Regions from separate parts of the Shewanella psychrophila genome, predicted to be linked through region 1. Evidence: predicted binding sites of a transcription regulator. Region 1 holds the regulator's gene; each other region holds the start of a gene.
What was found. Region 1 encodes sigma-54, which starts transcription at its own class of promoters, with help from an activator protein. Its sites were predicted from a motif close to GTTGGCACGNNNNTNGNNT; they were not measured.
Positions count from the first base shown of each region.

Region 2: sps_RS18780 (flagellar assembly protein FlgT) is a predicted target of sigma-54. The motif match lies at 2,307-2,325, and genes of this name have one in related genera.
Region 3: flgB (flagellar basal body rod protein FlgB) is a predicted target of sigma-54. The motif match lies at 2,627-2,645, and genes of this name have one in related genera.

Region 1 covers NZ_CP014782.1:5,851,591-5,856,657, reverse strand. The annotation lists gene rapZ (RNase adapter RapZ) at 1-797, opposite strand, end outside; gene ptsN (PTS IIA-like nitrogen regulatory protein PtsN) at 794-1,237, opposite strand; gene hpf (ribosome hibernation promoting factor) at 1,240-1,527, opposite strand; gene sps_RS25625 (RNA polymerase factor sigma-54) at 1,746-3,224, opposite strand; gene lptB (LPS export ABC transporter ATP-binding protein) at 3,376-4,107, opposite strand; partial or broken gene lptA (lipopolysaccharide transport periplasmic protein LptA) at 4,212-4,754, opposite strand; gene lptC (LPS export ABC transporter periplasmic protein LptC) at 4,865-5,067, opposite strand, start outside.
Region 2 covers NZ_CP014782.1:4,351,973-4,357,039, reverse strand. The annotation lists gene sps_RS18790 (DUF2947 domain-containing protein) at 1-244, opposite strand, end outside; tRNA gene sps_RS18785 (tRNA-Arg) at 754-829, opposite strand; gene sps_RS18780 (flagellar assembly protein FlgT) at 939-2,099, opposite strand; gene sps_RS18775 (FlgO family outer membrane protein) at 2,623-3,252, shown strand; gene sps_RS18770 (LPP20 family lipoprotein) at 3,249-3,695, shown strand; gene sps_RS18765 (flagella synthesis protein FlgN) at 4,041-4,466, opposite strand; gene flgM (flagellar biosynthesis anti-sigma factor FlgM) at 4,474-4,794, opposite strand; gene flgA (flagellar basal body P-ring formation chaperone FlgA) at 4,879-5,067, opposite strand, start outside.
Region 3 covers NZ_CP014782.1:4,346,426-4,351,492, forward strand. The annotation lists gene flgE (flagellar hook protein FlgE) at 1-751, opposite strand, end outside; gene flgD (flagellar hook assembly protein FlgD) at 948-1,763, opposite strand; gene flgC (flagellar basal body rod protein FlgC) at 1,777-2,193, opposite strand; gene flgB (flagellar basal body rod protein FlgB) at 2,196-2,594, opposite strand; gene sps_RS18745 (CheR family methyltransferase) at 2,919-3,758, opposite strand; gene sps_RS18750 (chemotaxis protein CheV) at 3,889-4,809, opposite strand; gene flgA (flagellar basal body P-ring formation chaperone FlgA) at 5,032-5,067, shown strand, end outside.

The DNA of each region.
Region 1 (5,067 bases):
CCAAATAGCCTAGCTAATTGTTCAGTGACATAAACAGATCTATGTTGACCACCAGTACAGCCTATGGCGATGGTAAGGTAACTACGGTTGTTTCTTTCCAGATGAGGTAACCAAGTCGCAAGTAAGTTTTCTATTTGCCAGATAAACTTATTGACTGTGGGTTGTTGGCTCAAAAATAGTTGCACTGGCTCATCTAATCCTGTCATGGGTCTTAGTTCAGGTTCCCAATGCGGGTTTGGTAAGAACCGAACGTCAAACATAAAGTCGGCCTCGGTTGGCATCCCATATTTGAAGCCAAAAGACTCGAAATTGATCACTAGCTCTTTATCGACACTGCCTAAGAGAATTTCACGGATTTTGTCACTCAGATCATAGATATTCAGGTTTGATGTATCTATGTAATGATCGACCATCTTAGAGACGGGTTCAAGCAGTTCTCTTTCATGCTCTATCGCCTCTTTAAGAGAAGTTTTAGTGCGGGATAGAGGGTGTAATCTTCGGGTTTCACTGTAACGCTTCAGAAGCACTTCATCGCTGGAGTTTAAGAAGAAACTGAGTAATTCTGTACCTTCTGGCAGGTTAGCAAGTTGCTTCTCCAGCTCTTTATCTTGCTCTGGCATATTACGCACGTCGACACTAATGGCAACGAGATCTGTACTGCCCTTGAGTTGTTCGAGCAAGGTATCCATCAGGGGGAGAGGAAGATTATCGACACAGTAGTAACCTAGATCTTCTAAGACCCTGAGTACGACAGATTTTCCCGAACCGGAACGACCGGATACCATCACCAATTTCATTGTGTTATTACCTGATAGAGTTCTGACTCATCTTGAGTTTTTCGTAACTGTTTCACTATAAGCTTGTTATTGAGTTTTTCGGCCATGGATGACAGAGTACTCAGGTGCTGCTCACATTGATCCGCAGGTACTAAAAGTGCAAATAGTATGTCCACAGGTTGTTTATCAATAGCGTCGAAGGAGATAGGCTCTTCACACTTGATTAATACCGCAACCGGCTGACTTATATTGCTTAGCCTACCATGAGGAATCGCAATACCATTACCTATACCTGTGCTTCCCATTTTCTCTCTCGCCAAAAGACTTTCAAAAATCTCTTGTGAGGATAGGGTTGGATACTGGACAGCGGCAAGATCGCTGATGAGTTCCAGTACCTTTTTCTTACTGCCCGGAGTGGCGCAAGTAGTACACTCCGGCTGCAGAATGGTGCTTAATTCCATTATTAATGCTTTGTTAGCTTCTCTTTGTGTTTAATAACCTGACGGTCGAGCTTATCAATCAGGGAGTCGATAGCGGCATACATGTCAGCATTCTCTGACATAGCGAAAACCTCACCACCAGCAAGGTGGAGTTTAGCTTCGGCTTTTTGCTGCATTTTCTGAACATTTAAAATAACGTGCACATTATTGATCTGATCGAAATGTCGTTCAAGCTTAGTGAACTTTTCTTCGACATAATGTCTTAGCGATTTAGTGATCTCTATATGGTGTCCAGTTAGGTTTATTTGCATAGAAATACTCCTCCAGTTTCCGATTGTTTCACTCTTAGGTTGATTTTAGGTAAATCTTTAGGGATTTAACTCACAACATAATTCCCTGTTATACCAGGAGTTGAGCCTAACTATTATCGACTACAGGCCGCTTCTGGTGATTAGCTCACAACATGAGAGCTAATCAGGTCAGTCACTAAACTAGAACTGTTAGTTAGGTATGACCTTATTTCCTTTTTCTACAAACTCTTACGTTGATTCGATGGTGGAATCAACATGGCTTCACGATACTTAGCTATGGTGCGTCTGGCGACCTTAATTCCCTGCTCCGCTAATAGCAAGGCCATCTTACTGTCGCTGAGTGGCTTCTGCTGGTTTTCGGCTGCGACCAATTTCTTTATGAAAGCACGAATAGCGGTAGATGAACACTCTCCGCCATCATCGGTCCCCACATGGCTGGAGAAAAAATATTTCAGCTCAAATATACCCCTAGGGGTGTGCATATATTTTTGTGTGGTGACCCGGGAAATGGTGGATTCATGCATCTCAACGGCTTCGGCTATATCGTTTAATACCATAGGTTTCATGGCTTCTTCACCATACTCGAAGAAGCCTTGCTGGAATTTAACGATACAGTTCGAGACTTTCAGTAAAGTGTCGTTGCGGCTCTCAAGGCTCTTAATAAACCACTTTGCCTCTTGTAGATGCCCTCGAATAAATTGACCATCAGCCTGATTTTTAGTGCTTTTAGCCATGGAAGCATAGTGTTGATTGACATTGATCTTCGGCATATTGTCTGGATTTAACTCAACTACCCAGCGACCTTTCTTCTTGGTCACAGTGACATCAGGGATGACATATTCATCTTTTCCTGGGGTAATTGCCAATCCGGGACGGGGATTAAGTGTCTGGATTAACTCAATGGCTTGTTTGAGATCATCTTCCTTGAGCTTGGTCTTACGCATTAACAGGCGGAAATCACGGCCGGCGATCAGATCCAGGTGGTCTTTTATAAGTAGCCTAGCGTTATCTATGTGTGGGGTTGTATCGGCATATTGTGCTAGCTGAATGATTAGGCATTCACTGAGGTCCCTTGCTGCAACTCCAATGGGATCGAAGTGCTGGATGCGCTTAAGTACGGCCTCTATTTCATCTTGCTCAATTTCAGGATCACCCATGGCTTCGAGGATGTCATCAACACTCTGAGTGAGATAGCCTCTCTCATCTATGGCGTCTATGATGGCCGTCGCTATGGCGAGATCGTTGTCTGAAAACGGTGTGAGATTTTTCTGCCATTCGAGATGTTCATACAAACCTTCGCTAGTCTCACCTTGGAAGGGCATATCGTCATCGCGCATTGCGCCGGAACTCGAATTGGGAGACGCCGTGTAGACTTCATCCCAGGTCGTGTCCATTGGGAGTTCTTCAGGCATTGAATCTTGGGTTAACGCCTCAGAGGTTTCAACCGCTGAACTGTCCAGTGGGCCATCGCTCTCTGCTGTGGCGCTAAAGTCATCTGTGTCAGTGGTCTTGTCTTCACCATTGACCGGGGGGTCGACTTGCTCTTCATCTAGTTCGAGAAGGGGGTTGGAGTCTAACGCTTGTTGGATTTCTTGTTGCAGTTCCAGCGACGATAGTTGCAATAGACGTATAGCCTGCTGCAGTTGTGGTGTCATGGTTAACTGCTGACCCATTTTAAGCTGGAGTGACGCTTTCATTTACCGCTATTCCCTTCATTGTAATTATAAAATGAGAAAGCCTGCTTTGACTTGTTTGGGGTTTCTCTGAGCCCCTAGACCTCAGGCTGAGTCAGCCGAGTGTCGATAATAGCTCATTTCTTGATGCGCTAAGAATGAGCCTCATGATTAACTATAGCTTGAATTGTTCACCTAAGTACACAGCTCGTACTTGCTGATTGTCTAAGATTTCGGCAGGTGTACCTTCAGCGATTAAATTTCCGTGGCTGACGATATAAGCACGTTCACAGACGTCTAAGGTTTCACGCACATTATGGTCGGTGATCAGTACACCTAAGCCGCGACTTTTAAGCTGCAGGATAATTTTTTTAATGTCGATAACTGAGATCGGATCCACACCTGCGAAGGGCTCATCTAGGAGAATAAACTTAGGATTAGCGGCTAAGGCCCTGGCTATCTCGACGCGTCGGCGTTCACCACCTGAGAGCGCCATGCCTTGGCTGTCTCGGATGTGGGTAATATTAAATTCTTCCAGAAGATTCTCGAGTTGTTCCTCTCGGGCATTGTTATCTATGTCTGAACGAGTCTGCAGGACAGCCATAATGTTATCTCGAACCGATAACTTTCTAAATATGCTCGCTTCTTGAGGAAGATAGCCAATGCCCTTTCTTGCCCTCAAGTGCATTGGATCTAAGGTCAAATCGTCATCATCGATCAAGATCCTACCCTTATCACTTTGCACTAAGCCTACAACCATGTAGAAAGTAGTCGTTTTTCCCGCACCATTTGGGCCTAAAAGACCGACGATCTGCCCAGTTTCCACTGTGATGCTGACATCTTGGACCACGGCTCTATTTTTATAACTCTTGGCAAGATTGACTGCCTTTAGCGTCATCTGGCTCATTGTTTTTCCTGCTCGATGATAGGTAGCTGAGTTGGAATTACGTCAGTATTTTCTTCTTGCCCCTTGGCTTGAATGTTATCTTCATCTTGCTTGATTTCAGGTAGTTGAGTCGGCAGTGGCTCAGTGGCGGGTTCTTTCGCCTTATCTTGACTAGTATCCTGATAGTTTTCCGGTTGAATAATGGTGATGACCCTATCCTTGCCTGTACTTTCTGCTATCAACTGCTGCTCAGCTATGTTGTAGCGAATCATATTACCTGTCACTCGGCTACCATCTTGCTCTAGCATGGCATTGCCTACCAAGGTTAAAGTTCTGCTCGATAGCTCGTATCTAATTTCTTTGGCACTGGCAGAAGCTGGACGTCCATCTTCCATTATCTGGGTGTAAGTCGCAGGCTCACCTATGGCGACAAGTGTTTTTCCGCCGCCATCTTCTTTAGAGGAGGCTCTGAGTTCGTCGGCCAAGATCTTGATCGATCCTTGCGTGACTTCCACTGGACCATGAAAGATCATCTGATTATTTTTAATATCGGCTTCTTGACTCGAGGCCGAGATCTTAACTTCTTGCATGAGATCATCTTGCTTTGTAACGCCACTAAAACTTGTGATACACAGTAGCGCTGCGATGATTAAGTTATGTTTGTTCATATCGTCCTTCAAATGTCTTACTTGTCTTATGCACAACGCATATCGAGCGTTGGAATTGTTAGTCTGGGTCTGTTTTTCTAAAATATGGCCTTGGGCTAGTACAAAACAGGCTAATTGACCTCGTATATGCCTTTAACCTTACTCAATAATTGTACTTTTTGAGCATTAAGATCACCGAACAAACCTACGCCCTGGATAAGAAAATCATCTCCTGTGATGTAGACTTCACGATCTGAGGTCATGATCATGGTATGGAGATCTAGCTCCAGATAACTGGTTTTCATGGTTTGGATCGGTTCTTCTGGGCTTATTG
Region 2 (5,067 bases), 1.5 Mb from region 1:
TGTCCCAGGCGATCTGCCAGTCATCGGTTTCAAGCCAAGCTTTGTCTTTCGCGGCCCAGTCGCCTTTAGAGAACTGTTCTGTTCTGCTACTACGATTACTGATCCATTTGTTCCAAACTTCCATCGCCCCTTTCTGATCCAGCGGTTTGATAAACGCTTTATCTTCATCGGTCACAGGTAGATCTTTATGGTTAAAGATCCATTTACGTTGGTATTGCTCTAGGGGGATGTAGGTATGTGCCAAACGACTCTCCAGACCCATCTATGGTCAGAATTAGTTAATGTGAATCGTGGGATTATACAGACTTGAACACTATTATTACATCGCTTCTAAGATCGAGAGGAAAATTATGGTTTTTATGAAGGCGATTGACTGATATTGGGCACTTGTGGCGCACCAGTGAGCTAATTGGTTATAGCTAGATATAGGTATTGAATAGAGGAGGCTAGACCTTACCACTACGCACTTATTTGAGACTGAAGTTTAAGGGTCTAAATTCCACATTTAAAGTTGAATTACAAAGATGAAATTTACCAGTGTAGTTGCGGCTGAGGGTATTGGAAACAGGATTTTTCGTTAAGCGGCTAGGGATGGCTTTATAACGCCCCGAAGAAGTATCTGCACATAAGCTCGCTGCAAGCGATAGGTTACTATGAAGTAGTCTTACTCAATAAAAATAAAAAAGTACATTGAAGGAGGGTGTATTAGAAAAAAACTGCTCAACAAGTGTTAGTTAACACTTGAGGTAAATATGGTCTCCCCACAGGGACTCGAACCCCGATCGATCGCTTAGGAGGCGACTGCTCTATCCTGTTGAGCTATAAGGAGACGCCTGTGATTATACTGGTTTTCGCCTCGATGAAAAGAGGCGATGAAAAGCTATTGAGTTCAGTTGCTTGTTTATCATGCAATTTAACTCAATAACTCAGGATTATGGCTACATTTTTATCGCAAGGTCGTTAATTTGGACGTTATAAGAGGCGTTCTTATCGACTAATATCGCCGTTGCTGTTTTTTCGGTGACTTGATCAATTTTTATCTCAGCACGGCTTTTCCCTGCAATAGCCCGCATTTTATCGAAACGGTCATTGATGTTTTGTTGCAGTATTAACTGAAACTTATCGCCGACTTGGATGCCGTGGCGGCGGCCTAGGTTTAAAATGACTCTGTCATGCTGTCTAGCGACGACTTGTCCTAATACTGGGCGGCAACTTAATGCGCTATCTATGTCTTCTACGACATTGGTTAAGACCTTATCGATGCTTTTTCCATAGGCTGAAGCCCAGAACCTTTGATGATTCGAGGGGACAGTTTCTTGTCGTTCAAACTCCCAGGGAGAGGAGCTGGTATATGAATCGCTCCATATCTGTTCTCCACTTATGCCATGGTATAGGGATAGCCTGATCCGAAATTGGCGAATGGGATCACTGTGCCACAGGCCCAACATTTGGCTTTCGGCAGGATCGGTCGATATATCGATAATTTCAGGCAGGAGTACATATTGACTATCGGTTATTTCGCTGAGCCAACTGGGAAGACGATAGCCTCGTATGTCGACAAGTTCTTGTTCAACATCTAAACGCTCGTTGGCGTGAATATGAACAAAACTGGTCAGTGACTGGGCTTCCAGTGCATCACCGAGTCTTTGGGACAGGTCTTTCTCAAATAATCCGATGTTGCCGTAGCGTAATTGAGCCCTGTCCTGGATCAAAAACTGAGGAACCAGTATTGCGGCTTTTAGCTGTTGGCTGTCACATTGTGAGCCTTGGGACTCCATGACATCGACACGTAGTGTGACAGTGAGCTTTTCGCCTTCAACGAGTTCGTTGATTAACTCAACTCTGCTGGCCTGGGCCTGATTAACGAGCGAAAAGCTGTCTTGAACCAGTTGTCCGTTAAGGACTTTTTGGCTACTGGTGAAATTCGCGCCATTCTTGAGTGTGGCATAGGTCAATGCCTGCTCTAATGCATCTTCTCTGGCTTTGCTTATGTTCCCGTCGACAATATTTGCCTGACCTTTGACTACAACCCATGCAGCTTCGGCACTTGAGGTAAAAGCGATTAAACCAATCCAAATTATTACAGCGATAATTTTCATGTAAGATGTCCACTTCTAAATCTATGATGCGTTTTTAAGCACACTACGGACTTCAATAACGTGCTTCAATATTGAGGCTTAGGAATTGAGATTTTATATGATTAGTGCCGAATTTCTGACACCTAATCGACTCAACCTGCCTATTTTCAGACTTATAGTGACGATAACTAACTATATTCAGCTATATCAAGCTATACCAAAGTAGAGCAGCAATTAACATGCCATCAGTCGATTAAGAACCTGTGCTCGGCTGGTGTTGTTTATATCTTGTCCAGTGAGCAATATCTTAGCTTAAGCTTTGTAATCTTGAGCCGATAAACACCTATTAAGCAAAACAAATATCTACTCGTATTTTCTATTTTAGACCAAGCTGGCTTAAGATTTGCTTTAAACTTTATCAGAGATCATCGATCGCCCCGAACAGTTTTATGGCACATAAGTTAACGCTGTGTCGGCTGACTAGGGAGATCACAGCTTTGGAAAGTCAGAAAATTGAGATTGAGTGTTTATCCAGGAATTAAATATGCGTAAAGCACTAGTGTTTACTGCAGCGTTACTCTTGAGTGCGTGTGCGAATAGCGGTGAAGGGCAGGCAAAATATAACCTGAGTCAGGGCAATCAATTGCCGTCAACATCGGCAATCAACCATTTGTCTGAGCAGATAGTCAGTGAGCTTGTTGAGCAAAATGATGAGCTAGGGAGCGATCAACCTCTGTTGGTGGCCACTCCTGTGTTGTTAGACTCGTTTAATGAGACAAATGCAGTAGGGCTACAGTTACAACAAGGTTTAATTGCTGCCTTACATGCGCGCGAGTTTAACTTAGTTGATATTAACGTTGGTGACAACATCAGGGTGACTCCTCAAGGGGACTTCCTATTGACTCGTGATTGGAAGCAATTACCTTCAGGGATTGCCGTTGAACATGTCGTTGTATCGACTCTGAGCATGAATACTACCGGGCTGGTGGTTAATTCCAGAATAGTTAACATTACTAATAATCGTGTAGTTTCTGCATCACAGGGAGCGTTTAATATCAACGAATTGCCTGGATACCTGAAAGCATCCGAGAAAATCACTTCAAAAGATGGTCTGTTATATCGAGATCCCGTTGGAGGATTGCAGCAAGTTCAAGTTATAGGTGGTGCACAATGAAAAAATGGATAATCCTATCTTTACTGTTTATCTCAGGCTGTGCGTCACAGGATAGATACATTGAGTGGGAAACTCAGGCCCCTGATAGCTTTCCAAATCTAACGGCAATAGGCTATGCGCCATTAGATACCCAGCCTGCAGAGACTCAAGCACAAAAAGTGGTGATGGCAATGCAAGCTTCGAAAATTGCCGCATACAGAGAATTAGCCGAACAAGTCTATGGCCAGCAGTTGTCAGCAACGAGCAATGTAAACGATTGGATGTTATCAAGCGATAGCATTCAAGCATCGGTATCTGGTGTGATACGTGGCGCTAAGGTGGTAAAGAGTTACCCTGCCGGCGAGCACTATGTGACTGAGCTCGAGTTAGATTTTTCTGTAGTATGGGCTTTGTATCAGCAGCAAAATAGACCGCAAAAGATAAAAGAGATCACTTACTTTTAAGCTTTCCCATTGGTCACAAGACAGAAGATAAGTAGGTTTTCTGTTTTTGACTCTTTTATCTATTCTCCAAGAGCCTTTTACTTTTCCCCGACTTCGTTCATGACTTTCTAGCTTCCTAGCTCGTTTATGGCTTTTCAGACAATGCATCTCCAGTGAATTCACTCTTTGACGAACAGTGTCCTTCTTGATGATACTACTGTTTAGGGGGGCTGTGTGTGGGAGTGACAGCTACATCCTCGCCATTGGCTGTTGCATTTTACTGGCTATTGATTGAGATGAGTTTTGCCGTTGGAGTGGCTTATTAGCGTTAGAGGGGAACGATGACTGAGGGTCTCAGGTGGAACGTTAAGCTTGTATATCATTCCCCAAGGTAGATGTTGACGAGGTCTTACCTTTGTCATTATAAGTCAAGCTCGCTGAGTTTCGGCTAACTTGCAGTGCCTGAGAGAAGCGATTCATACTTGCGATATGAAGCTCTATAAGGCTGGAGTTTTCACTATTCAGTTGCTTACATTCATCCAGCAGGGTTTTGACCGATGTCACTCGAGCTGATAAGTGTACATCGCTGGTAAGTAAGGCTTTATCAGCATGTAGGGATAAAGCTTCATCTTTGCTTTTTAGCTCATCGAGTAATCCTGCCTTGGCGTTCGCCAACGAAAGTAGAAGATCTGCATCTTGATTGATCAGCGCAGCTTTCTCATCTTTGATGATTACTTTTAGCTTATTAAGTAGCTCGAACTGAAGTTCGATGATGTCGTTTATCTGGCTCATAATGTTACTAGCTCATTCCCTTTAGATCATTTTCAAACTGAGCGATGTTAGTCGCCAGTTTTTCAGGATCAATTTTATAGCGACCTTCTGCGATTGCCAGTTTTATTTCTTGAACTTTTTGTTCATTAATTTCCGGAATATCTGTCATTTTGGCTTGAGTACTTTGTAGTTTTTGAGCCTGAGCAGTCAAAGAGACGGAGTCACTCTTAGGTGGTGTGCTCAAAGAGTTGACGGAATCATCATTGGTTTTTTCACTGCTTTTATGTGCAGGAGACTTTCCAATGTGAGTGTTTACTGCAGTGTTTACTTGCTTCATTTCAATAGCCATATTTGGCTCCAACAATTAAAAAATAAAAGAACATAATGGTATATCGGCAGTGATATCCTGAGCTTTAATTAAATTTAAGCAAAATTACATTCTGACCTCTACTTTGCCTACATCTATGACTCTTGCATCTACACGTTTATTTGAATAGGTGTTCTTAATACGAATTCTATCACCTAAATTACCATCCTGCAGCGCTTCTCCGACGGTTTTTATCTCAAAATTATCTGTGCGGGCAAAAATGGAGACTGAATCTCCTTTGCAGACGAAACAAAG
Region 3 (5,067 bases), 1.5 Mb from region 1:
TGCCAGTAGTATCTTGATCGTAAGTACCTGCAGCACCTGCTAAATCAACTTGCAGGCCATCCACTGCATAAAAGGCTACCCAGTTACTCTCACCGGTATAAGCTGCATTAGGAGGACGTACAAAATAGGTCGTCATAATGTGCGGCTCACCTAAGGAATCATACATAGTCACCGCAGTGGAATTGTTATAGGTATCACGATCGTTGGGATCGAACAAAGCAGGGTCTAAAGTAGAATCTGCGGCATTAAGGTTCATCTGAATGCCAATATTTTCCGTCTTCTGGGGACTACCTGCAGTATCAGGGATCCTAACGGGCTTAGTCGTGGTTAAGCTGACTGAAGTCGAATTCCCATCTTTGTCGACAGGAAATGTCTGTAGATAATTTCCTTGTGAGTCAACTAGATAGTCTGAAGAATTAACTTTAAATGCGCCCGCTCGTGTAAAGGAATGGTCTTGAGCTTCAAGCTCTGACGAAGTCACGAAGAATCCACCACCATTGATTGCCATATCCAGTGCATTATTAGTGAATTGTAAACTACCTTGGTGAAATTGCTGAGCAACCTGACTAGTGGTTGCACCACCACCGACTGCCGTTTTACTATTAGCAAAGATAGAATTCGCGTATACATCGGCGAACTCAGCACGGGATTCTTTAAAGCCGATGCTATTCACATTGGCTATATTATTGGCCGTGGTATTTAGATCTTTCTGCGCAGCTGCGATGCCACTCAATGCAATGTTAAACGACATAATTCACCTCGATTCATTATTTCAGCCAATGTAACCACCATCGACATTCAATTCATAACTGCAGGCAAGAACATATTCACCCAGTTAAAATTCATTATTTCAGCTGATGGAATCCACCATCGACATTCAATTCATTATTTCGGTCAATGTAACTAACACTGACATTCAATTCAGTACAGCAAGCCTAGAAGCAAGATCACACCTCAGAAACCGCCAATACGTCACCGAGTTTAATGCCACCGATACCCCGTAAATTCAAGATAGAACCTGTAGACGCTGTACCCAATGAGACACTGGTAACATGAGCATAAGTAGAGACTGCCAGCTCTTCACTCTGGCCATCGACTCTGCCGCTGGCTTTAATCGAGTAAGTGCCGCTTGGCATCGCCTCACCATTTTTGTCCAAGCCATCCCAGGACACATCGACATTACCGCCTTGGCTTCCATCAAGCTCAAAAGTAGTGACCAGTTGCCCTTTCTCATCTTCGATACGTACCACTATGGTCTCGATAGACTCAGGCGTACTCACCACTCCTTTAAGCACGGGGTCTTCCGCTGAAAGGTGACCTGTATCAGATGGGATCAATACTTTCTGGCCCACAAGCCCTGATGCTTGTAATGCCTGACTAGAAGTCATCACTGTATTAAGATTGACAATCTCATCATTGAGATTGCTAATACCATCAACGGTAGAAAATGCGGCCATTTGGGCAATCATCTGATCGTTATCGACAGGTTTAAATGGATCTTGCATCGACAGTTGTTGACTCAAGAGAGAGAAAAAATCCTCTTGAGTCAGCTCTTGATTATTTGCCTCCGGTATTGAATTCTCTTCAGGCAGACGAATGGCGTCAAGAAACGGATTTCCCGTTGATGTCTGCTCTGTAGACTGCGTGGCAGCCGATTGCACTGCACCGGATGTGGCTTGTTTTGACGGCGCAACTGACTGAGTCGACGTTTGAGACTGTCCACTAAGTGGCTGTGCATTATTAAGTGGGTTGATGAGGCTCACTTCTTACCTCCTATTATTTGCCAATTCTTAGTGTTTGCTGAAGCATAGATTTAGCCGCTTCAGCCACCTGAACATTCATTTGGTATGATCTGGATGCCGAAATCATATTAGCCATCTCTTCCATCACATTGACGTTAGGTTTATAGATAAAACCATCCCCGTCCGCCATTGGGTGATTGGGGGAATACTCTTTCAACAAGGGCGCATCACTTTCTACAATGCCCTTAACTGCAACTGATTGTGACGATTGCTGTTGATGGCTGGCTTTAGCCATTTCGGCTTCAAAAATGGGGTGACGAGCACGGTAGGTCTTATCAACACTACTTGAAACAGAATCGGCATTGGCAAGGTTACTTGCTGTGGTATTCAATCTTACTGATTGAGCCGACATGCCAGAGCCTGCAACATTAAAAATATTAAATAGACTCATAATTAATCTCCCCTTAATGCTTTCTTCATACCAGAAAACTTACCGTCAAGAAAACCGAGTGACATCTGATATTCGAGTGCATTTTGCATAAATTCTGACTGTTCCTTTTGCATATCAACCGTATTTCCATCACCGGTATCAGGTTGATTTGGCACTCTATATCCATAACTTTGTTGTGATAATGCTTCCAAATCAAAATGTCGACTATCGCTACGGCTCATAGCCAAACCACCTTGCCTGCTGGTTGCCGCTTGTAATGCCTTATCAAAGTCGACATCACGAGCCTTATAATGAGGAGTATCGGCATTGGCAATATTAGATGAGATAACTTCAGCACGTTGGGCTCTGATACCTAATGTGTATTGATGCACACCCAATGCATTATCAAAATTAATCGCCATAAAATTGCCTCCTGAACTCGATGTTATAAATAAAGCAATAGTCGTGCCATAAAGATGCATGGATTGAGTCTAAAAAATACTAGGCTCCTAGACACTCCAAAGCGCACATCAAAGACGTCCGAAACCTAACAAGTTCAAACTTGGTCGCCCATTTGAGACCAAATACTTTTATCTTGATGTGAGTTTTGCTCGAGGAAGCCTCGAAGAGCCTGAGACATGGCGTCTCAGTAGAGGTAGATGGGTATTGGTTAGCCGTATAAGGAAGGCAATGATATCGAACAGAAGGTGTCAGCCCATGTAGCCGGCACTAAGTGCCGTCCATGGTTAAATTTTCTTCTGATAATAGATGCCAGGGTTACATCTGATCATATCAAATTCTTCGGTTAACCCTGCGATGGACTCAGAAGCGCCAAGAAAAAGTATGCCCTTCGGGTTCAAAGCGGCAGCAAATTGCCGCAATATTTTTGCTTTTGCCTCCGGCGCAAAGTAGATCAACACGTTGCGGCAGAAAATAATGTCGAACTTACCGAGTAAGGTATAACTCTCAAGCAGATTATGGGCTCTGAAGTTAACAAATTTCTTCACGTTGTCTTTAATCACCATAGTTCCGGATGTCGTAGGATCAAAAAACTGACGCTTTCTCTGATCTGACAATCCTCGGCCTAAGGCTAAATTATCGTATTCACCATTTTTACACTTTTCTAGCATAGAGGGTGACAAGTCTGTGGCTAATATTGACGCGCTACCTGGTAAGGTACCAGGTCGCTTCTGTTGGTATTCCAAAATCGTCATGCTCAACGAATAGGGTTCTTGTCCCGACGAACAAGCCGCCGACCAAATTTTAAGAGGCCGACCCAATTTGGAATATTCAGGTAAGAGTGCATTCGATAGAAGCTCGAAAGGATAACGATCTCTGAACCACAAAGTTTCATTGGTCGTCATAGCATCGATCACTGCCGCCCTAAGCTGACGCTCTGTGGGCTTCATCGAATGCCTAACGACTTCAGTAAGTGATGGAAGGTTGTACTTGCCCATCAAAGGCGCCAACCTACTACGCACAAGATACTGCTTATTATCGCCCAGCACTATACCGCTGTGTTGCTCCAGAAAAAGTCTAAATTGTGTATATTCGGTTTCAGCGAGTGATTTATTCGGCACCTTGATATCCTAATATCAAAAAAACAGCTATAACGATCTAACTAAACTCAACGAGATTCAATTCGAGCGCAGTTTTATACACGAGCGAGTCACAAGAAACAAGCTTAATATACCCTATACGCTCTACTAATAATCATTATAGACTCAAATGCTTATTTACAGCAGCAGCAAGTTCATCTGGATTAAATTTAGCAATAAAATCATTTGCTCCAACCTTCTCAACCATAGCTTGGTTAAATACCCCGCTCAAAGACGTGTGCAGCACCACTTTAATATTCTTTAGCTTAGGATTGTCTCTAATCTCTGCTGTTAAGGTGTAGCCGTCCATTTCAGGCATCTCAATATCTGAGATAATTAATGGGATCTCGGTTGACACATCGTCCATCTCGGCACCGATGGCCTTCAACTTTTCCAGAGCTTCTCTTCCATCTTTGGCTGTATCTATCTGCAGACCTAATGATACCAATGCCCTAATAATCTGTTTACGAGCCACGGCCGAATCATCAATGACCATGATATGGAAATGTTTTTCTCTATCTATGGTTAACAGTTCATCGACTTCTTGACTGATCTCGGTTTTAACCGGTGAAATCTCATCAAGTATCTTCTCAACATCGAGTATTTCTACAAGCTCCCCTTCAATCTCTGTCACAGCCGTGAGATATGAGAACTTTCCAGCTCCTTTTGGCGGTGGCAATATCGCTTCCCAGTTCATATTGATGATCCGCTCTACCGAACATACCAAGAAGCCTTGAACACTCCTGTTGTACTCAGAAATAATGATAAAACAACCATCGATACTTTCAACTGGTCTCCCCCCTGTCGCTGCACTCAAATCGATGACTGAAATCGTTTGACCACGAATATGGGCGACCCCTTTCACAAAAGAGTTTAACTTAGGAAGGCTGGTAAGAGGAGGACATTGCAGTACCTCTTTCACTTTAAAAACATTGATGCCGTATCTTTGACGACCATTAAGTTTAAATAACAATAACTCTAAACGGTTCTGACCGACTAACTGTGTTCGTTTATTCACTGACTCAAGAATACTTGACATAATCCGCTTGCCTTGTCGTCTTTTAAATGTCACCAAATACTCATAACTTTACGAGTACTAGGCATACTAATTGCTTACTTACTTATAAGTGTTAAATATCTCACAACTTGACCCTTTATAGTCAAGTTTATGGCGCCTTAAATTTATTTTTGAGAAAGGCGAATTTTTCGGTCACTAAGAAAGTATAGGTGTAATCTAGCTCATCAAGCTAGTCTATTCATTATGAAAGTAAAATATGTCCTCTTTTCTTTGATATTC